DNA from 4 places in the Bradyrhizobium sp. 41S5 genome. Region 4 is predicted to be linked to each of the others. Evidence: riboswitches for the same ligand, from Rfam matches in the RefSeq annotation. Region 4 holds a riboswitch; each other region holds the start of a gene.
What was found. A riboswitch is a leader RNA that binds a small molecule or an ion and turns the genes downstream of it on or off. The one in region 4 is predicted to bind cobalamin.

Region 1: it holds a riboswitch for cobalamin, as region 4 does, so the genes downstream of both, HAP47_RS03795 (TonB-dependent receptor) here and metE (5-methyltetrahydropteroyltriglutamate--homocysteine S-methyltransferase) in region 4, are expected to answer to the same signal.
Region 2: it holds a riboswitch for cobalamin, as region 4 does, so the genes downstream of both, HAP47_RS05610 (TonB-dependent receptor) here and metE (5-methyltetrahydropteroyltriglutamate--homocysteine S-methyltransferase) in region 4, are expected to answer to the same signal.
Region 3: it holds a riboswitch for cobalamin, as region 4 does, so the genes downstream of both, HAP47_RS27295 (DUF1636 family protein) here and metE (5-methyltetrahydropteroyltriglutamate--homocysteine S-methyltransferase) in region 4, are expected to answer to the same signal.

The regions. Positions count from the first base shown of each region.
Region 1 is NZ_CP083721.1:795,450-801,086, reverse strand. Features, by position in the region: gene HAP47_RS03810 (ABC transporter substrate-binding protein) at 1-463, opposite strand, end outside; gene HAP47_RS03805 (ABC transporter ATP-binding protein) at 508-1,281, opposite strand; gene HAP47_RS03800 (FecCD family ABC transporter permease) at 1,278-2,321, opposite strand; cobalamin riboswitch at 2,434-2,631, shown strand; gene HAP47_RS03795 (TonB-dependent receptor) at 2,759-5,017, shown strand; gene HAP47_RS03790 (hypothetical protein) at 5,130-5,303, shown strand; gene HAP47_RS03785 (hypothetical protein) at 5,485-5,637, opposite strand, start outside.
Region 2 is NZ_CP083721.1:1,181,529-1,187,165, forward strand. Features, by position in the region: gene HAP47_RS05595 (hypothetical protein) at 8-400, shown strand; gene HAP47_RS05600 (amidohydrolase family protein) at 553-2,043, shown strand; gene HAP47_RS05605 (CobW family GTP-binding protein) at 2,045-2,974, shown strand; cobalamin riboswitch at 3,204-3,399, shown strand; gene HAP47_RS05610 (TonB-dependent receptor) at 3,506-5,637, shown strand, end outside.
Region 3 is NZ_CP083721.1:5,613,989-5,619,625, forward strand. Features, by position in the region: gene cobN (cobaltochelatase subunit CobN) at 1-912, opposite strand, end outside; gene cobW (cobalamin biosynthesis protein CobW) at 912-1,946, opposite strand; gene HAP47_RS27295 (DUF1636 family protein) at 1,943-2,317, opposite strand; cobalamin riboswitch at 2,411-2,626, opposite strand; gene cobO (cob(I)yrinic acid a,c-diamide adenosyltransferase) at 2,663-3,316, shown strand; gene HAP47_RS27305 (cobyric acid synthase) at 3,328-4,776, shown strand; gene cobD (threonine-phosphate decarboxylase CobD) at 4,781-5,637, opposite strand, start outside.
Region 4 is NZ_CP083721.1:1,564,835-1,570,471, reverse strand. Features, by position in the region: gene HAP47_RS07315 (MmgE/PrpD family protein) at 1-688, shown strand, start outside; gene prpC (bifunctional 2-methylcitrate synthase/citrate synthase) at 699-1,871, shown strand; gene prpB (methylisocitrate lyase) at 1,882-2,817, shown strand; cobalamin riboswitch at 2,998-3,200, shown strand; gene metE (5-methyltetrahydropteroyltriglutamate--homocysteine S-methyltransferase) at 3,304-5,637, shown strand, end outside.

The DNA.
Region 1 (5,637 bases), 770 kb from region 4:
CGCGCCGCTCCACCGGCAGCACCCGATAGTGATGACCATCAGCCACCGCCCGCGCCCGCGCGATCGCCGCATCGAGCCGCGCGATCTCGGCTCGCGCGCGATCCGGATGCTGCAACACGTCGCCCATCGCGCGGATCTGGTCTCTCACCTCGTCCAGCGTGCGCGGCACCGTGAATTCGACCAGGTGCAATCCGTTGGCCTTCAGGAGATCGCGCGTCGCGCGCTTGTCGAACAGGCTGACCACGACAAGGTCGGGCTTGAGCAGCAGCACATCCTCGGCCTCACCGGACAGAAGCGGATAGTTTCGCGCCTGCTCGGCGGCCCAGGACTGCCAGGCATCACGCGAAAAGCGGCTGAGGCCGAGGATCTGGTCCGGGTCGGCCAGCGAGAGCACGAGCTGGTCGCCGCAGACATTCATCGAGACGATGCGCGGTCCGGCGGCGGACGCGGCTGTACACGACATCAGCCATGCCGCTGCGGCCACCGCTGCGAGACACCGCACCCTCGTCACACGTCCGCCCACGGCACGATAACGGCCTCGCGCTGGAATTCGGCGCGGTACGCGCTGACCCGGAACACGCGGGCCAGAACATTCTCGGACAACGCCTCAGCAGGCGCGCCTTGCGCCGCCAGCCGTCCCTCCGACAGCACCAGCACATGGTCGGCGAACCGCGCGGCGAGCCCGAGATCGTGGGTCACCACGATGACGAGCACGCCAGTGTCGGCGACGTTGCGAAGCTTCTGCATCACATCGATCTGGTGGCGCGGATCGAGCGAGGCGGTCGGCTCGTCGGCGAGGATCACCGACGCCTCCACCGCCAGCACCCGGGCCAGAGCGACGCGGCTGCGTTCGCCACCGGACAGCTCGGCGACGCGGCGGTCGCTGAATTCAACGACGTCGACCGCCTGCATCGCCCGCAGCACCGCCTCGATATCCCTCGGCGACAACCGCGCCGGATCGGTCGCGCCATGCGGATAGCGGCCGAGCGCGACGATATCGCGCGCCGGCAGCGGCCAGTGCACCATGTGCCCCTGCGGCAAATAGGCGAAACGCTTCGCCCGCTCGCGCAGCGCAAGCGACGCCAGCGCGTCGCCGGCGATCCGGATCTCGCCGACGGATGGAATCAATCCGGCGAGCGCGCGCAGCAGCGTGGTCTTGCCGGCACCGTTGGGGCCTACCAGCGCCACCAGATGGCCCGCTTCCAGCGACAGCGAGACATCGTGCAACACCTTGCGGCTGCCGAGCGACACATTGAGAGCGATTGCAGAGAGCAGCGTCATGCCACGCCTCCGCCGAGCGTGCGGCGTTCGCGCATGATCAGATAGAGGAAGAACGGCACACCGATGATCGAGGTCAGCACGCCGACCTTGATATCCGACGTCGAGGGGATGATGCGTACCGCGATATCGGCGGCGAGCAGCAACGCCGACCCGGTGAGGGCGCTCGGCACCAGCAGCCGCGCCGGATCGTGACCGATCAGAGGGCGCATCAGGTGCGGTACGACGAGACCAATGAAGCCGATCGTACCCGTGACCGCGACCGCGCCGCCAACGCCGAGCGCAACACCCGCGATCACGAGCAACCTTAGCCGCCCGACATCGACGCCGAGGCTCTGCGCGGCCTCCTCGCCGAGCGTCAGCGCGCGGAACGCGCTCGCCTGGCTCAGCAGGATGGCCGCGCCCGCGATGATGAAGGGCAGTGCCAGCGCCACGTGCTGGAAGCTGCGGTCCTCCAGCGAGCCGAGCAGCCAGAACGCGATCTCCAGCACCACGAACGGATTGCTGGAGAGGTTCATCACGAGCGCCGTCGCGGCTCCGGCAAAGCTCGAGATCGCAAGTCCCGCGAGGATCAGGATCAACAGCCCGGCATTGCGGCCGGCAATCGCCAGCAGCGCGAACACCGAGCCGAACGCGGCGATGATCGCCACCACCGGCAGCGCGTAGGAGCGCACATCGGCGAGGCCCAGCGCGATCACCAGCACCGCGCCGAATGCCGCCGATTGCGGCGCACCGAACAGCGATGGCGAGGCCAGCGGATTGCGCAGCAGGCCCTGCAGCGCTGCGCCCGATAGTCCGAGAATACCGCCGATCGCGAACGCCAGAATGGTGCGCGGCAGCCGGATCTCGCGCACGATCACCTGCGCCACGTCGCTGCCGCCGCCGAACAGCGCCTCGATCACCGCAAGCGGCGACAGCCGCACCGGCCCAATGCCGAGCGAAAGCACGAGCAGCAGCACCACGAGCGCGAGCAGCGCCGCGGTGGCGCCCCACCGGCGCCGCGCCGCGACCTCGGCCGCCAAGGCAAAATCCTGCACGCTCATTGGATCCATGCTCTTACAGCGATCGCCGTGGCAGACAAGCGACACTCGACAAAAACCGTGGCCAGCTGGCTGCCGCCCGACCTCCGCCGGATTGACTTTGCCGCCCGGCCGAACCCTAGATGAACATGACGGTTCTTTCATGAGATGAAAAGGGAATGCGGTGCGGGGAAGCTTCCCCAACGCCGCGGCTGCCCCCGCAACTGTATGCGGTGAATCCTTCGTCACAGGCCACTGGGAATCTCGGTCCTGGGAAGGCGACGAAGGGTAACGACCCGCGAGCCAGGAGACCTGCCGTCAGCCGTGGTCACACGCGAAGATGCCGGTCGGGGAGTACAGGCATGAGCTTCACTTGAGGCTGCAAGCAGCTGAGCCTGCGAGCACGATGGTGAGACTGGTTCGCGGTGACGTGCCACTGACGTTACCGAGGTCTCGCTTAGATGTTCTCCAACTCTTCCTCCCGGCGCAGCCGCGTGCTTCTGCTCGCGTCGACGATGATCGTGCCGACCATCATCATCTCGACCGCACGGGCGCAGCAGGCGCCCGTTCCCGAGCAACTTCCGGCGATCGAAATCACCAAGCCGGGCGACCAGAATGTCACGCGCGCCAGGCCGGCCGCTGACGGAGCGCCGGCCCCGCGCCGCCCGGCGCCGGGCACAGGACAGGGCAGCGGGAGCGGATCGGGCTCGACAGGGACCGGACCGGCCACCGGAACGGGCGGCACAGGCGGCGGCGGCCGCCAGTTCGCGGGCATTGTCGGCTCCTCCTCGACCGTGATCACCGCCGACGACATCGCGCATTCGCCGGTGCAGTCGCTGCCGGAGATTCTCGCGCAGGTGCCGGGCGTGCAGTTGCAATCGCTTTATGGCGGACCGAACGGCGCCAAGACCGCGGTCGACCTGCGCGGCTTCGGCGCATTCGCCTCCGACAACACCCTGTTCCTGCTCAACGGCCGCCGCCTCAACGACGTCGACAAGGCCGGCTTCGATCTCACCACGATCCCGCTCGATTCGATCGAACGCATCGAGATCACGCGCGGCAACAGCGGCGCGGTGCTCTACGGCGACAACGCGGTGGGCGGCGTGGTCAACATCATCACCAAGACCGGCGCCGGCGGTCCGCCGGCCACGATCCGCGCCGAAGGCGGTTTCGGCTCGTTCAACACCCGCATGGCGGCGGTCTCCGCGGCGCTCAATTCCGGCCCGTGGTCGACCTCGTTCTACGGCAACGGCATCAAGTCCGACGGCTACCGCGTCAACAACGCGCTCGACCAGCGCAACGCCGTCGGCAACGTCAACTACACGACATCGGATCTCACCGCCTTCCTCACCGTCACTGGCAGCGACCAGAAGCTCGGCCTGCCCGGCGGACGGCTGGTCGATCCGTCGATCGGCGTCAACGAGTTGCTCACCGATCGCAGAGGCGCAGCGACGCCGTTCGACTATGCCAATCAGCAAACCGCCAGCGTCACCACCGGCTTCACCAAGACGCTGATGAACGGCGTCGACCTCATCGTCGACGGCGGCTGGCGCCAGCGCGAGACGCAAAGCGGCTTCTTCGGCACCGTGCCGACCATCAGTTTCGCCTCGACCTACAATGACGCCGCGCTACAGACCTGGTCGATCACGCCGCGGCTCAGCGTCAAGAACGTGATGCTGGGGATGCCGTCCACGATCCTGACCGGCATCGACTATTACGATTCGACGTTCCGCGAGGCACGCGGCGCCTATCGGGGCGTCGACCCCTACCACGTCTACAATATCGAGCAGCAGACCGTGGCCGGGTACTGGCAGCACACGATCGGCCTGCTGCCGACCACCGACTTCTCCTACGGTGCGCGCGTCCAGAACACCAGCATCTCGGCACGCGACCGCTACGATCCGAATGCACCGTTCGCCTTTGACACGCAGGCGGCGCCGCTCGACAGCAACGAGACCCAATACGCGCTGCATGTCGGCGCCGAGCATCGCTTCACCGACACCTTCTCGGTATTCGGCCGCGCCGCGCGCGCATTCCGCACGCCCGACGTCGACGAGCGCGTCGCATCGGGTCCGTCATTCGACCCGCTGACCTTCGCCCCGATCCCGCAGAACTTCCAGCTCAAGACCCAGACCTCGCAGGACGTCGAGGGCGGCTTCCGCGTGAAGACCAACCTCTTTCAGGTCCAGAGCAGCATCTATTTGATGGATCTCGAGAACGAGATCCATTTCAACCCGGTGCTGTTCTACAATGTCAACCTCGATCCCACCCGCCGCTACGGCTCAGAGACCAGCGCCTCGCTCAAGGTCAGCGACAGCGTCACCCTGCGCGGCGGCATGGCGATCACCCGCGCGGTCTTCCGCGAAGGCATGTGGGCCGGCAACGACGTGCCGCTGGTCTCGCGCTACACCGGCAATCTCGGCGTGACCTGGAATATCTGGCAGAACTATCTGGTGTTCGATGCCACGGTGCGGGCCTGGAGCTCGCGCATCATGGACAACGACCAGGCCAACACCCAGAACCGGATTCCCGGCAACGCCACCGCCGATCTCAAGCTCAGCGGGCAGGTTGACCGCTTCTTCTGGTCGCTCAGCGTGAACAATCTGTTCAACGCGCTCTACTATGACTACGCCATCGCGAGTTCGTTCACGGCCGGCCGCTTCTCGGCCTATCCGCTGCCCGGCCGCACCTACATGGTCAAGGCCGGCGCGACGTTTTAGGGCATGATGGGCGCGGCGGGTGTGACCCGGCCGCGCCATCTCCTCACGTTACAAGCCGCGGGGGACTGGGGTAGAATACCGGCAGCTGATTTGACCCGCGCAGGGGAAACGCATGGCCAAGGCCGGAAAGAAGAGCAAGCGCAGCGGCGAGATCGACAACAAGTCCGACGACAAGTCGAAAAATCCTCCACCGCCCGCGGCGCCACAGGACGACGACTATTACGAGGATGGCGACATCGCCACGCCGAAGCTCGATCGCTACGGCAATGATGACGAGCCGTTGTGAGGGACGAGCGCAATATAAGTCGCCGTCGTCCCGGCGAAAGCCGGGACCCATAACCACAGGATTGAATTGTTGAAACGCGCCGTGGCCCCAGCGCGTCGTAGCAATCACCGCTGGTGGTTATGGGTCCCGGGTCGCGCTTCGCTTGCCCGGGACGACGTGGGGATGGAGATGCGTCCGGTGGTTATGGGTCCCGGCTTTCGCCGGGACGACGTGTCGAGAGATCGCGCAGAAAATCCCCTCCCTCGATCTTCTCGATACTCGTGCGATCGAGCAGATGCGCACCAAAGCCGCGCGCCAGCGATGAGGCGATCGATGGCGATGCAAGCAGCAGCAC
Region 2 (5,637 bases), 380 kb from region 4:
TCGACTGATGCGCGAGGACGCGACCAAACCAGAGAGCAGGCTGCTCTGTGCCTGGCAGCTTGCAGTGCTGCGCTTCGCAGTGACGCTCGACGACGACGATCGGATGCAGGCGCTCGGTTTGGCCGGCGAGGTCGACCGGCTGGGCGGCGCGGCCGATGACGCCTTCCACTTCTTCCGTCGGACGACCGCGGAGCTGTGCGCGGCGATCTCCGGTCGGGGCGCGGATCAAGATGCCGTCATCCGGCGATTCCTGGCACAAATCGACAATGTCAGGCTCAAGCGCGCGGTCGAAGCGGCGATCGCCAGGGACCGCACGCCGCCGAAACTCGTGGCGAGCCGCATGAAACCCGGCAACGATCTCTGGCGGGGGCTGCCGTCACGGCGTGCAACCGGAACGTAACAAGGGGCTCTCTGCAATCGCCGTCACGGCGCGGCGGATATTCCGCCACAGCATGTCGCCACAGCCCTGGCCGGGTTGCTGCGATGAGCGCGATGCGCTTCTCTGTGCTCGAAAGAGATCGGTCGGTGTCGGACAATGCGGGGAGTGGCGAGATGGGTGGTTTGGTGATCAGCGGCGGCCGGGTGGTGGATCCGGCCAGCGGGATGGATGCGATCGGCGACGTCGCCGTCGTCGACGGCAAGATCGCCGCGGTCGGCACCGGCCTCGGCGGCGCCGAGCGGCAGATCGACGCCACCGGCCTTGTGGTGGCGCCCGGCTTCATCGACCTGCACGCGCATGGCCAGACCATTCCGGCAGATCGCATGCAGGCATTCGACGGGGTGACGACATCGCTCGATCTCGAGGCCGGCGTGTTGCCGGTGGCATCCTGGTACGAGCGCCAGGCCGAGAAGGGGCGGGTGCTGAACTACGGCGCCGCCGCCAACTGGGCGTTCGCGCGGATCGGCGCGATGACCGGCTCGAATTCGGAAAGCTCGCTGGAATCATTCGGTGCAGCGATGCGCGATCGCCGCTGGATCGAGAACGTGGCGACCGAGGACGAGGTCGGCGGCATCCTCGCGCGCCTTGCCACCGGACTGAATGAGGGCGGCATCGGCATCGGTATTCTCAACGCCTATGCGCCGGGCGCCGGCGTGCAGGAACTGACCGCGGTGTGCCAGCTCGCCGCTGATCATGCGGTGCCGACCTTTACCCACGTCGCTTACATGTCCCGCATCGATCCCGAGAGCGCGGCCGAGGCCTATATCCGCCTGATCGGCTATGCCGGCGCAACCGGCGCGCACATGCACATCTGCCATTTCAACTCGTCGAGCAAGACGGACATCGAGCGCTGTGTTGCGCTGATCGCCAAGGCGCAGGCGCAGGGCCTGCCGATCACGGTAGAGGCCTATCCCTACGGCACCGGCTCGACCGTGCTGGCGGCGACCTTCTTCAGCGATCCCAAATTCGAGGAGCGCAACGGCCTCGGCTATGATTCGGTGCAGCGCGTGACCGACGGTCACCGCTTCGGCAGCCGCGAGGAACTGCTGGCGGCGCAGGCCGCGGAACCCTCGACGCTGGTGCTGTGGCATGTGCTCGATATCGAGAACAACGCGCATCATCGCGATCTGCTCGACATGGCGGTGCTGTATCCGGGCGGTGCGATCGCGTCCGACGCGATGCCGTGGACGCTATCGGACGGCCGCCCCTACACCGGCGACGCCTGGCCGCTGCCCGACGATGCCACCTCGCATCCGCGTTCGGCCGGCTGCTTCACCCGCTTCATCCGCGAATGGGTGCGCGAGCGCCGGAAGGTGTCGCTGCTCGAGGGCATCCGCAAATGCGCGCTGATCCCGGCCGAGATTCTGTCGGCGAGCACGCCGGCGATGCACGCCAAGGGCAGGTTGCAGGTCGGCGCCGACGCTGACGTCGTGGTGTTCGACTTCGAGACGCTCAGCGACCGCGCGACCTTCTCCGCGATGAACCGCCCGGCGGAAGGTGTGCGGCATCTCGTGGTCAGCGGCCAGCCGCTGATCAATGATGGCGTCCTCGACGTCGCGGCACGGCCCGGCCGGCCGGTGCGCCGGCCCGTCGCTGGGGGTTGACGTGCCGGTCCCGATCCTGCTGGTCGCGGGTTTTCTCGGGGCGGGCAAGACCACGGTCGTCAACCATCTGCTGGCGCATGCGCAAGGCCGCCGCATCGCCGCCGTGGTCAACGATTTCGGCGCGATCAATATCGACGCGGAACTGATCGCGGGCGCCAGCGACGGCGTGGTCAGCCTGAGCAATGGCTGCATCTGCTGCACGCTGGAGGGCGATCTGCTGCGCACCCTCGCAACCTTGCTGCGGCGTGATCCGCGTCCCGAACTCATCGTGATTGAGACCAGCGGGATTGCCGATCCCGCCGACATCGTGCGCAACCTGATGGATCCGGTGATCTGGAAGGAGGCGCCGCTCGAGACCGTGCTGTGCGTGGTCGACGCGACGCAGCCTTCGGCGATGCTGAACGATGTGCTGCTGCGTTCGCAACTACGGGCAGCGGATGTGGTGGCGCTGAGCAAGGTCGACTTGGCCGATGCAGCCGCGTGCGCCGCGATCCGCGACGCGGTACGGGCAGCGCGTCCGGCGGCCGTGGTCGTTGATGCCTTGCATGGCGAGGTGCCTGCAGCGCTGCTGTTTCCCGCGGACCTCGATCAGTTGCCGGCGCCGCGCGAGGCCGCGCCGCGACGGCCGGTATCGGACCGGTTCGAGACGCTGAGCTGGACCTCGGAGCGGCCGGTGCGGTTGCCGCGCTTGCAGCAGGCGATCGGCAGACTGGCGCCGAAGCTGGCGCGGGCGAAGGGATTGTTCGAGACGGTCGAGCAGCCCGGACGGCTGACGGTGTTTCAACTCGCCGGCGGACGCGCGACACTGGCTGCCGGCGGCGTGCCGGCACCCGGTGTGCCACGCACGCGAATCGTGTTCATCGCCGAGATGGGCGCTCTGTCGCGGGCCGAGATCGATGAGGTGATGCAGGGATGTGTCGGAGCAGGGTGATGCGAATTAGGTATTCCGTCATCCTGAGGAGCCGCGAAGCGGCGTCTCGAAGGATCGACGGCCACCAGCGTGGCCGTGCATCCTTCGAGGCTCGCTCCGCTCGCACCTCAGGATGACGGAATAGAGAATCCTCGCGTCGGCCGGCGCTGTCGCCGCGTCATCGCAGCAGCATCATCCCGCAACGCATGAGTGCGACAATCGCATCGAATTGACAGCCCATCCCGCACCACCTATCGTTTCTGTCGACGGTTCCCTTCGGGGATCAAAAGGGAATGCGGTGCGAGGGTAACCCCAATGCCGCAGCTGTCCCCGCAACTGTAAACGGCGAGCCTTTCGTCAATTTGCCACTGGGCCACTCCGCCCGGGAAGGCGTCGACAGGCGATGACCCGTGAGCCAGGAGACCTGCCGTCAGTCGTGGTCACACGCGAGCATATCGGGCGGGGGCGTCCTGGTGGGATCGGAGCACTGCCTTTGGGGCAATGCGCCAGTCCGCGTTCGCGGTGACGTGCCACGTTACCGCGAGTCCTTTCATGTCTCCGTCCTCTCCCGCTGCGCGCCGTTGGCGCCTCGGTCTCGTTTGCTCCCTGTCATCGCTGCTGCTGCCGGCTGAAGGTTCGGCACAAACATCTCCACCCACGACGCTCGATCCGATCGAGGTCGCACCCTCGACATCCACAAAGCCCAACCCCGCGGCGCGAAGCCGCAACTCGGCGACGTCGTCGCGGCCGCGCGCTGCGGCGTCAGGTGCATCGGGATCGGCATCGCCGACGCTCAACGCCACCACGCAGGGAGGTGCAGGCAGTCGTCTCAACCTGACGCCGCTGCAGACGCCGGCCAGCGTCGAGATCATCACGGCGCAAACCATCGCCGAACGCGGCCAGCACAATGTGCTCGATGCCGTCACCCAGAACGCGGCCGGGTTCATCGCAACGCCGGCGCCCGGCAATGGCGGCCTGTCGTTCAGCACCCGCGGCTTTGCCGGCAGCAACTCGGTGATGACGCTGTACGACGGCACGCGCTTCTATATCGGCTCCGGCACCCTGACATTCCCCTACGACACCTGGTCGACGCAACGCATCGAGGTGCTGCGCGGCCCGGCCTCGGTGCTGTACGGCGAAGGCGCGATCGGCGGCGTCGTCAACGTCGTTCCGAAGAAGCCGCAGGGCACGCCCTATAATGAGGCCGAGGTCTCGCTCGACAGCAACATGACGCGGCGGCTGTCGGTCGACAGCACTGGTCCGATCAATCCCAATGTGTCCTACCGCATCAACGCCACCGGCAACATGTCGGACGGCTGGGTCGATCGCGACAAGACCTCGAATGCAGTGGTCTCCGCCGCCGTGCGCGTGCAGGCATCGGACAATCTCGCCTTTACGCTCTCTGAAGCTTACGGCGACCGCAGCCCGTCGCGCTATTTCGGCACGCCGCTGATCAACGGCACGATCCAGGACGCGCTGCGCTTCAAGAACTACAACGCATTGGACGGCGCGATCCGCTATCAGGACGGCTGGACCCAGTTCAAGACCGAGTGGGACGTCGCCGACGGCATCAAGATCAACAACACGCTGTATTATCTGACCAGCGAGCGGCACTGGCGCGATATCGAAAACTACACCTGGAACCCGAAGACCCAGCTGATCGACCGCTCCAGCTACATCGAGATCTTCCACGACCAGAAGCAGCTCGGCAACCGGATGGATACGACCTTCAGCGGTCACGTCCTCGGGCTCGCGAACCAGTTCGTCGCCGGGTTCGACGTCAACCGGATCGACTTCACCCACACCAACAATTCGCCCTATGGCGGCGCGTCGTCGGTCAATCCTTACGTGTTCGATCCCGGATCGTTCTTCGCGACGACCACGGCGACGACGCCTGGCTTCAACGCGATCGTCAATCAATACGCGCTGTTCGCCGAAGATCGCCTGTCGCTGACCGATCAATTGTCGCTCGTCACCGGCGTCCGGTACGATCGTCCCGAGGTCGATCGCACGGACTACAAGACGCCGGCGAACAATTTTGAGACCACGCTGTCGGGCACCAGCAGGCGAACCGGGTTGGTGTACGAGCCGATCAAGAACCTCGCGTTCTACGGCCAGTATGCGGTCGGCGTCGATCCGGTCAGCAACTTGATCTCGCTGTCGACCTCACAGAAAACCTTCCAACTCGCGACCGGCAAGCAGACCGAAATCGGCGTCAAGCAGTCGTTCTGGGGCGGCCGCGGCGAGTGGACGCTGGCGGGGTACGAGATCGTCAAGACCGGCCTGACCATTCCCGATCCCAGCAATCCAACTGCCGGCCTGGCACTGCAGATCGGCCAACAATCATCCCGCGGGGTCGAAGGATCGATCGGGCTCGCGCTGAACGACGGCTGGCGCGTCGACGCCAATCTTGCGCTGCTGCGTGCCCGATACGACAACAACAGCCAGGTGGTCGGCGGCAAGGTCGTCAGCTACAACGGCAATGTCCCGGTCAACGTTCCGCAGCAGGTCTCGAACGTCTGGCTGACCTGGGACTTCGCGCCGAACTGGTCGGTCTATGGCGGCGTCCAGATCGTCGGCGCGATGTACTCCGATCTCGCCAACACCCAGCTGCGGCCGGGCTACAATGTGGTCAATGGCGGTATCAGGTGGAAGCCGGATGATCGCACCACGGTCGCGTTCCG
Region 3 (5,637 bases), 4.0 Mb from region 4:
CGACAGGCCGCGCAGCGACAAGGCCCAATCCTCACGCTGCGCCGTCGACAGAGCGACCTGGAACACCGGGCACGATGCGGCATCGAACGGCGTCGTACCGTCGTCACCCGCCGCGGAGAACGCGGTCACATTGACGATGGCGGCCGGGCTGCATTGCGCGAACTGAGCGCGCAGCCAATCGGCCACGCCCGCCGCCTTCAACGAGGTGACGAACACGCCGTGGGCATCGAATCCCTTTTCGCGCAAAGCCTCGATCAGCGCATCGACCGGCGCCGTGTCGCCGGCCGCCAGATAGGAGCGATAAAAAGTCACCAGCACAAGCGGCCGGCCATCCGGTGCCGGCAGCGCCGCGACGGCACCGCGCTGCGAGTCGTAGACGCCGATCTCGGGAAGATCGATCTCACCGACAACCGGCCCGGCATAAAGGCCGGACGCCAGCGCCAGTTGCGCGATCACGGCCTGCGCGGCAACGGGGCCGCCCTTGTCGCACAGCACCTTCAGGCGGCGCAGCGTCGAGACCGGCAAGGTCGAGAATTCATCCAGCCGCAAATCGTCGCGGCCATCCGCCGGCAGCACCACCAGGGCGATGCCGCGTTCCTTCGCCAGGCGATGCACCACTGCCAGGCCATATGACCAATAGGGTTCGCCGCCGATCAGCCGCACCAGGATGCCGCGCGCATGCGACAGGGTCCGCTCGATATAGGTATCGACCGACAGCGGATGGCGCAGCTCCGCGAGATTGGCGAGCCGCAGCGACGGCAGCGCGGCACGGCCCCGCCGCCAGCCGGCTGCAAACGCGGCAAGGTCGCTGTCGGAAAACGACAGCACCACGAGATCGGCCGGATCCTGGCCGAGGTCCCTTGGCGTCGCGGTCTCCTCAAGGCCGCGGCTCTCGCGGAAGACGACGTGCATCAGACACCTAGTCGCGCCCGGATCGCGGCTTCATCGATATCGCTGTGTTCGCCGATCACGACGAGCTTCGACTGCCGCGCCCGCGCGCCCCAGGGCATGTCGAACTGATGCCTCACCCGCTCGCCGACCGATTGCACGAGCAACCGCATCGGCTTGCCTGCGACCGCGATATATCCCTTGGCCCGCAGCACGTTCTGCTCGCGCGACAGCCCCTTGATCGACGCGATGAGCGCGTCGACGTCCGAAATCTCCGGAAGGTCGATCACCACGGAATTGAAGTCGTTGTGCTCATGTTCGTCCTCACCGTCGTGGTGAGACGGCCGCGACGCGAGGTCATCTTCCGCCGCCGCTTCAAGACCGAGGATCACGCGGGCGTCGATCGCGCCATCGACGATGGGCAACATCGGCACCTCGCGCGGCATCTCGGCTGCGATCAGCGCCTTGGCCGCTTTGATCCCCTCGGCACCCGCGAGATCGGCCTTGGTCAGCAGCACGATATCGGCACAGGCGATCTGATCCTCGAACACTTCGGACAACGGCGTTTCGTGGTCGAGATTCTCATCTGCCGCGCGCTGCGCATCCACGGCGGCCGGGTCCGGCGCAAAGCGGCCGGCAGCAACGGCCTCCGCATCGGCCAGCGCGATCACGCCGTCGACCGTGATCCGCGAGCGGATTTCCGGCCAGTCGAACGCCTTCAGCAACGGCTTCGGCAACGCGAGACCCGACGTCTCGATCACGATATGATCGGGCCTCACGGGGCGCGCCAGCAATTGCTCCATCGCCGGGATGAAATCGTCGGCGACGGTACAGCAGATGCAGCCATTGGCGAGCTCGACGATATTCTCGGTCGGGCAATTGGCGTCGGCGCAGGACTTCAGGATCTCGCCGTCGACGCCTTCGCTGCCGAATTCGTTCACCAGCACCGCGAGCTTCTTGCCGTTGGCATTCCGGATCAGATGCTGGATCAGCGTCGTCTTGCCGGACCCGAGAAAGCCGGTCACGACGGTGACCGGAACCTTGGCGAGCGTCATCATTCTGCGGCCTCCGGCACGACGGCGATGGGTGGAATGCGGGCAAGCGATTGCTTGCGAAAGATTTCCGGGCGGCTGCGCCACGGCACGATGCCGTCAGGCGCCGCGGCATAGGCGGAGGCGCCGGCGATCACATCCCTGGCATTGTCAGCGGACAGGCGGCCGTAGACATAGGACCATCGCCCCGGCGCGCTGAGTGCGACCGAGCAACCCTGGCTGCAAGCCGACAGGCATTCGACCGGAACCAGATTGACGTCATCGGGCACGCCGGCCTCAACAAGCGCGGCATGCAGGCGCGCACCGGGCGCGATCTCGCCTTCGGCCGCCGTCTGGCCGGCGCGACAGGTGATACAGACATGAAGTGTAACGCTCATCGCCCTTCCTGGATTGACTGCGGGAAGCGATGAGGCACACGAACCTGACGTGAACAGGTTCGTTCCCCGTCGCGGAACACCCCGTCCGCCGGTCTCAAACACACTGCGTCGGCAGGTCTCCCGGCTTGCGGAGTAGGATTTCTCCCGTGATGCCCACCTTCCCGACTCCATCAGGGAATCAGTGGCTTGGGCATCTCTCCGGTCACGGTCGCGGGGGCGGCTGCGCTTTGGGCAAACCTTGCGGTCCGAGCCCTATCGCATTCCCTCTTCGCCTGTCGTAGGACAGGAACCAACGCGGGGTCACCATTCGTCCTGGCCTCGCACTTGTCAAGCCGAAGGAACGTGATGATTTCTGATGGAAACGACGCTGACGACGGCGACGTCGGCACCGACCCTTCGCTGGATGCGCGCCATGCGGCCAAAATGGCGAAAAAGAAGGTCGCCCGCGACAAGATCATGGCGACCAAGAGCGGCGAAAAGGGTCTGATCATCGTTCACACCGGCGCCGGCAAAGGAAAATCCTCCTCCGCCTTCGGCATGATCGTGCGCTGCGTAGCGCACGGCTTTCCCTGCGCCGTGGTGCAATTCATCAAGGGCGCCTGGGATACCGGCGAGCGCCGCCTGCTCACCGGGCATTTCGGCGATCTCTGTCAATTCCATGCGATGGGTGAAGGTTTTACCTGGGAGACGCAGGATCGCGCCCGCGACATCGCGGCAGCGCAGGCCGGCTGGGAAAAGGCCAAGCAGCTGATCGCGGATCCGAGCCTGCGCATGGTCGTGCTCGACGAGATCAACATCGCGCTCCGTTACGATTATCTGGCGATAGCCGATGTCGTCGAGTTCCTGACGACGTCGAAGCCGCCGATGACGCATGTCGTGCTCACCGGGCGCAACGCCAAGGAGGAGCTGATCGAGATCGCCGACCTCGTCACCGAGATGACATTGGTGAAGCATCCGTTCCGCTCCGGCATCAAGGCCCAGCCGGGCGTCGAGTTCTGACTGTCAGCACCATGGCGCGCGCATTGATGATCCAGGGAGCCGGCTCGGACGTGGGCAAGTCGCTCGTCGTCGCCGGCCTCGCGCGTGCCGCGAGACGGCGCGGCCTGCGCGTGCTGCCCTTCAAGCCGCAGAATATGTCCAACAACGCCGCCGTGACCGTCGACGGCGGCGAGATCGGGCGTGCGCAGGCGTTGCAGGCGCTCGCTGCCGGCGTCGAGCCGCACACCGACATGAACCCGGTGCTGCTGAAGCCGGAAACCGATGTCGGCGCCCAGGTCATCGTGCACGGCAAACGGATCGCGACCGCACGCGCGCGCGAATATGCCACCATGAAGCCGTCGCTGATGGGCGCGGTGCTGGAGAGCTTTGGGCGCCTGAAGCAGCGCGCCGACCTCGTTCTGGTCGAAGGCGCCGGCAGCCCCGCCGAAGTCAACCTGCGCAAGTCCGATATCGCCAATATGGGCTTTGCGCGCAGAGCCGACGTGCCCGTGGTGCTGGTCGGCGATATCGACCGCGGCGGCGTCATCGCGCAACTCGTCGGCATCCAGGCGGTGATCGATCCTGATGATGCCGCGATGATCCAGGGTTTTGTCATCAACAAATTCCGCGGCGATCCGACGCTGTTCGACGACGGCTACCGCCTGATCGAAGCCCGCACCGCCTGGCGCGGCTTCGGCGTGCTGCCCTGGTTCGTTCGCGCCGGCGAGCTTCCGGCCGAAGACGCGCTCGGGCTCGGCGAGGCGCGCAAGCCCGGCCAGTGCAAGATCGCCTTCCTTGCGCTGTCGCGGATCGCCAATTTCGACGACCTCGATCCGCTCAAGCTCGAACCCGGCGTCGATCTCGTGATGGTGCGGCCGGGCCAAGCCATTCCGGGCGACGCGCGGCTCGTCATCCTGCCCGGCTCGAAATCGACCCGCGGCGACCTCGCCTTCCTGCGCGCGCAAGGCTGGGATATCGACCTGCTGGCGCATCATCGCCGCGGCGGCCATATCCTTGGGCTGTGCGGCGGATACCAGATGCTTGGGCAGAGCGTCGCCGACCCTGATGGGATCGAGGGACTCGCCGGCGAAACGCGCGGCCTCGGGCTGCTCGATGTCACCACCACCATGACCGAACAGAAGACGCTGACGCGTGTCAGCGCCGTGCATGTTGCGACGGGTCAGCCGATCAGCGCCTACGAAATTCACATCGGACGCACTGATGGCCCGGATCGCGCGCGGCCCTTTTCAAGGCTTGACGGCTCGCCGGAAGGTGCCATGTCGCGTGGCGGGCGCGTTCACGGCAGCTATCTGCACGGCCTGTTCGCCTCGGACGGATTTCGCAAGGCGTTTCTTGCGCGGCTCGATATCCCGGCGGCGGATCAGCCATATGGCGCCAGGGTCGAGAGCGCGCTCGACGCACTTGCCGAGCACATCGAGGCCCATCTCGATGTCGAGGGCCTGCTCGCGCTGGCGCGCTAAACCATCAACACGACAACGCGGCAGAAAGGCGGGACCATTCGGCCTCGCTGCCCGGCAGACCGAGGCGCAACCATCCCGGCTCTTGCTGAAAGGCGCGCGACCAGATCTGGCCGCGGGCAAGCTTGTCCTGCACGGCCAGAGCGTCGCCGGTCTCGTAGAGACGAAACAGCGGCGTACCGCCGAGCAGCGTCCAGCCCTGCGATCGCGCCTCCGCATCGAGCCTGGCACAATCGTCTGCGAGCCGCGCAATCGTCGCCGTTGCCCAGTCGCGATCGAGCAAGGCGCGCCGCCCGATCGCGATTGCGGCGCCCGAAACCGGCCATGGGCCCACCATCGCCGCAAGCGCAGCGATATCCGGCTCGCTGCCAACAGCGAAGCCGAGCCGCAAGCCCGCAAGTCCGTAAAACTTGCCGAATGAGCGCAGGATCAGGAGCCCGGGTTGTCCGGCCTCTCCTGCAAGTGACAGGTCGGGCACAGCGTCCGCAAAACTCTCGTCAATCACGAGCCGGCCAACGCGCGGCAGCAGCGCGAGCAGTTCGCGCCGATCATGGCACCTGCCATCCGGATTGTTCGGATTGACGACGATGCCAATGTCCGCTCGCGCAAGCGCTGCGAGATCGGACACCTCGGTCACGTCCCAACCGGCGGCCGACAACATCCCGGCATACTCATTGTAGGTCGGCGCAAGAATGCGCGCCCTCCCGCGCGGCGCCAGATGCGGCAGCAACTGAATCGCGGCCTGCGCTCCGCCCATCGCCACGATCGGCGCTTCGGTGCCATAGGCCCGCCGCGCGGCGTTGTGCAGCGACTCGATATCGGATCGCGACGGCAGCGCATTCCATTGCCGCAGCTCGACATCGA
Region 4 (5,637 bases):
GGAGTATCAGAGCCAGGCGCTGATCGATCTGGCGCGGCGGATGGGGCCGAAAATCGGCAATCTCGCCGGGATCGAAAGCATCGTCATCCACACCAGCCATCACACCCATTACGTGATCGGCACCGGCGCCAACGATCCGCAGAAGATGGATCCAAAAGCGAGCCGCGAAACCCTAGACCATTCCATCATGTACATCTTTGCGGTCGCGCTCGAAGACGGTGGCTGGCACCACGAAAAATCCTATGCGCGCGAGCGCGCAGCCCGTCCGTCGACGGTCGAACTCTGGCATAAGATTTCCACCGTCGAGGATCCCGAGTGGACCCGGCGCTATCACAGCCACGATCCCAAGGAAAAGGCGTTCGGCGGGCGCGTCATCGTCAAGCTGAAGGGCGGCTCGACGATCAGCGATGAACTCGCGGTTGCCGACGCGCATCCGCTGGGCGCGCGCCCGTTCAAGCGGCCGGACTACGTCCGCAAGTTCCGCACCCTGGCCGAAGGCGTCATCGCTCCCGCCGAACAGGATCGCTTCATCGCCGCCGTCGAACGGTTGCCGTCGCTACGCGCCGGCGAGCTGTCGGAGCTGACGTTTTCCGTCGACGCCTCACGGGTGGGGGTGCCCGCCAGCTACGGAATCTTCGACTGGAAGCCGGCTACACAGACCGCGGCGCGACGCACGGCAGGATCATAGGGAGGACAACATGACCGATCTGAAACCCGCGCCAAAGAAGTCGGTAGCCCTCTCCGGCGTTATCGCCGGCAACACGGCGCTTTGTAGCGTCGGCCGCAGCGGCAACGACCTGCACTATCGCGGCTACGACATTCTCGATGTCGCCGGCGTCTGCGAATTCGAGGAAATTGCACATCTGCTCGTGCACGGCAGCCTGCCGACCCGCGTCGAACTCGCCAACTACAAGACTAAGCTGAAGGCGCTGCGCGGCCTGCCGCGCGCCGTACTCAACATGCTGGAGCAACTACCGGCGGCGGCGCATCCGATGGATGTCATGCGCTCCGGCGTTTCGGCGCTCGGTTGTGTGCTGCCGGAGAGCCACGACCACAACACGCCCGGCGCCCGCGACATTGCCGACCGCCTGATGGCCTCGCTCGGATCGATGCTGCTCTACTGGCACCACTATGCCCACAACGGCCGCCGGATCGAAGTCGAGACCGACGACGATTCGATCGGCGCCCACTTCCTGCATTTGCTGCACGGCAAGCCGCCCTCGGCTTCGCATGAACGCGCGATGCATACCTCGCTCAATCTCTACGCCGAGCATGAGTTCAACGCCTCGACCTTCACCGCCCGATCGATCGCCGGCACCGGCGCCGATCTGTATTCGGCGGTGACCGGCGCGATTGGTGCGCTGCGCGGACCGAAGCACGGCGGCGCCAACGAAGTCGCCTTCGAGGTCCAGAAGCGATACGCGACACCCGATGAAGCCGAAGCCGACATCCGCCGACGGATCGAGGCCAAGGAAGTCGTGATCGGGTTCGGACATCCCGTCTATACGATCTCAGATCCCCGCAACAAGGTGATCAAGCAGGTAGCCCGCGAGCTCAGCGTCGAAGGCGGCAGCATGCGCATGTTCGAGATTGCCGATCGCATCGAGACCGTGATGGCCGATGCCAAGCGGATGTTCGCCAATCTGGACTGGTTCAGCGCGGTTTCTTACCACGCGATGGGCGTGCCGACCGCGATGTTCACGCCCCTGTTCGTGATTTCGCGCACCTCGGGCTGGGCAGCCCACGTTATCGAGCAGCGGATCGACAACAAGATCATTCGGCCGGCCGCGAACTACGTTGGCCCGGAAAACCGCAGCTATGTTCCGCTGGAGGCCCGCGACCTGCCGCCTTCGTCGGCGCGTGCGGCGTAAGGAGAAACAAGTGTCCTATCTCGTCGCAGCAGAACTCCTGCGTGAAACCGCCGGCTACCGCTTTCGTGCGCTGCTGAAGCGTCCAGGTATCCTTCGCCTGCCCGGCACCCATAACGGCATGTCGGCCATCCAGGCCAAGGACGCAGGATTCGAGGGTCTATACCTCTCCGGCGCCGCAATGACCGCCTCGATGGGACTGCCGGACCTCGGCATCATCACCGTTGACGAAGTCGCGTTTTTCATCCGGCAGATCGCCCGCGCGTCGGGCCTGCCGCTTCTGGTAGATGGCGATACCGGCTACGGCGAGGCGCTCAACGTCATGCACATGGTGCGCGTCTTTGAGGAAGCTGGCGCCGGTGCGGTTCACATCGAGGATCAGCTCCTTCCCAAGAAGTGCGGTCATCTCAACGACAAAAAGCTGGCTAATGCGCACGACATGGCCGCTAAGGTCGCCGCGGCCGCCAAGGCGCGGCGCGATCTCGTCATTCTTGCGCGGACCGATGCAGCCGCCAGCGAAGGCTTGGATGGCGCTGTCGCCCGTGCCAAGCTCTATATGGAGGCCGGTGCGGACGCGATTTTCCCGGAGGCGCTCAACACTGCCGAAATGTTCCGCGCGTTCGCCAAGCGGATGCCCGACGTTCCCCTGCTCGCCAACATGACCGAGTTCGGCAAGACGCCCTTTTTTACCGCGTCCGAATTCGAGGAGATGGGGTATTCGATGGTGATCTGGCCGGTGTCGTCGCTGCGGGTCGCCAACAAGGCGCAAGAGCAGCTTTATGCCGCGATCGCACGCGACGGCGGCACGCACAAGATCGTCGACCAAATGCAGACCCGCGTCGAGCTGTATGCGACGATCGGATTGCACGACTACGAGGCGCTGGACGCTTCGATCGTCCAAACCATCATTCCCGAAGGTATGCCGCAGCGGGCCGTGGGCTCGAAGTAGCCCTTGTTTCCGACGCTGTTCGCTCCGGGACACCAACCTGCACCGGCGCCGCCAAGGCGGCGAACGGATTGAAATCGGAACTCAATTCTACGGATTTAAGGGCATGTCGCCGGTAACGGGTGATTGAGCAATACCAAGGTGTTTCCAATCACAGTCATTGACTGCGGTCGGACTTGACCTTAACTCCTGTGCTGTCGTGGTTCTGCGGGCTCGGTTTGGCCCGGAGCTAAGAGGGAAGCCGGTTGAATGCCGGCGCTGCCCCCGCAACTGTAAGCGGTGAGCCGTTGTCCAACAATGTCACTGAGGCCCGCGAGGGCTTTGGGAAGACCGGACAACAGCACTGACCCGTGAGCCAGGAGACCTGCCTCGACAGGATAACGTACTCGGGCGGGGTGTCTCGGTGGTGCGGTTGCGACCCCGCGCGCCACCTTTCGCCCGGAGTCCAGACGTGTCACGTGGCCCGCGCCCCCAACATCGGGGTAAGCCATGTCTATTTCCTCACTTCCCGTCGCAACACTCGGAACACCGCGTATCGGTCCTCGCCGCGAACTCAAGATGGCGTTGGAAAGCTTCTGGTCCGGCAAGTCCAGCGAGCAGGCACTGCGTGAAACGGCCGTCGGCTTGCGCGCCGCCAATTGGGCCCGCCAGAAGTCCTTCGGCGTCAGCGTCATCCCATCCAACGATTTTTCGTTCTACGACCAGGTACTCGACACCAGCGTGATGGTCGGTGCCATTCCGGAAGTGTACGGCTGGAAAGGCGGCGATGTGTCGCTGGCGACGTATTTTGCCATGGCCCGCGGCGCCCAAGGCTCCGATCACGATGCGAGTTGCGATCATGCGCATCACGCACACGATACGCCGCATGGCGTGCCAGCGCAGGAAATGACGAAATGGTTCGACACCAATTATCACTACATGGTGCCCGAATTCAGCGCCGGCCAGATCTTCAAGCTGTCCTCTTCCAAGGCGGTCGACGAGTACCGGGAAGCCAAGGCGCTGGGTTACAAGACCCGGCCGGTCCTGCTTGGGCCGGTGACCTTCCTGAAGCTTGGGAAAAGCAAGGATGCGGCGCTGAACTCGCTGTCCCTACTGCCCGTTTTGCTGCCGGTTTACGTCAAGGTTTTGCAGCAACTCGCCGCCGAAGGCTGCGAATGGGTCCAGATCGACGAACCATGCCTGGTGCTGGACGCGGACCGCGAAACGCAGGGCGCGCTTCAAATGACGTATGCACTGCTGGCGGAAATGGTGCCGGGCCTGAAGATCATGCTCGCCAGCTATTTCGGCGGACTGGGCGACAACACCAATACCGCCCTCTCGCTGCCTGTTGCCGGGCTTCACATCGATCTCGTTCGCGCGCCGGAACAACTCGACAAGATCGTCAGCGCCGCACCGAGGGGAATGGTCCTCTCGCTCGGTGCGATCGACGGTCGCAACATCTGGCGCTCCAATCTTTCCGCATTGCTCAAGCGGTTGGAACCGGCGGTTGCCAAGCTCGGCCAGGACCGGGTGCAGATCGCGCCCTCCTGCTCGTTGCTACATGTACCGATCGACCTCGAACAGGAGACCAGCCTCGATCCGGATGTGAAGAGCTGGCTTGCCTTCTCGGTGCAGAAGATCGCCGAACTGGCCACCTTGGGCACGGCCCTCGCCGGCGGCCGGGACAAAGTCGCCGACGCGCTGGCGGCATCGGACGCCGCGGCGCGTTCGCGCGAAACGTCGCATAAGATTCACAATGCGGATGTGGCGAAGCGAATGGCAGCGATCGACGATGCCATGCGCCGGCGCCAGAACGTGTTCACGAAGCGAGCTGGATTGCAGCGCGCGCGGTTCGGGCTGCCCGCCTTCCCGACCACGACGATCGGCTCGTTCCCGCAGACAACGGAGGTCCGCAACGCGCGGGCGGCCCATGGCAAGGGCGCGATGAGCGATGCGCAGTATGAGCAGTTCCTCAAGGAAGAAACCGCCCGCGCGGTTCGCTGGCAGGAGGAAATCGGCCTCGACGTGCTGGTGCACGGCGAATTCGAACGCAACGATATGGTGCAGTACTTCGGCGAGCAACTGTCGGGCTTCTCCTTCACCAAGCATGGCTGGGTGCAGTCGTATGGATCACGTTATGTCCGTCCACCAATCCTGTTCGGTGACGTTTTCCGCCCCAAGCCGATGACGGTGGAGTGGTGGCGTTACGCCCAGTCACTGACACAGAAGCCGATGAAGGCCATGCTCACCGGGCCGGTGACCATCCTGAACTGGTCGTTCGTCCGCGACGACGTTCCGCGCAGCGAGGCGTGTCGGCAGATCGCGCTCGCGATCCGGGACGAAGTGACCGATCTTGAAAAGGCCGGCGCCAAGATGATCCAGATCGACGAGGCTGCCCTGCGCGAGGGTTTGCCGCTGCGGAAGTCGGAATGGAAGACCTATCTCGAGTGGGCCGTTGAAAGCTTCCGCATCTGCTCCAGCGGTGTGACCGACGAGACCCAGATCCACACCCACATGTGCTACTCGGAGTTCAATGACATCATTGACGCGATTGGCGCCATGGACGCAGACGTGATCTCGATCGAGACTTCGCGCTCCAAGATGGAACTTTTGGACGCCTTCAAGACCTACAAATATCCGAACGAGATAGGACCCGGCGTCTACGACATCCACTCGCCGCGCGTTCCGGAGGTCAGCGAAATGGCCGAACTGCTCTCGCTCGCGCGCAAGCGGCTGACCGACTCCCAACTCTGGATCAATCCGGATTGCGGACTCAAAACCCGCAAATGGGAAGAGGTGCGCCCTGCCCTCGTCAACATGGTGGCGGCCGCGCGTGAAATGCGG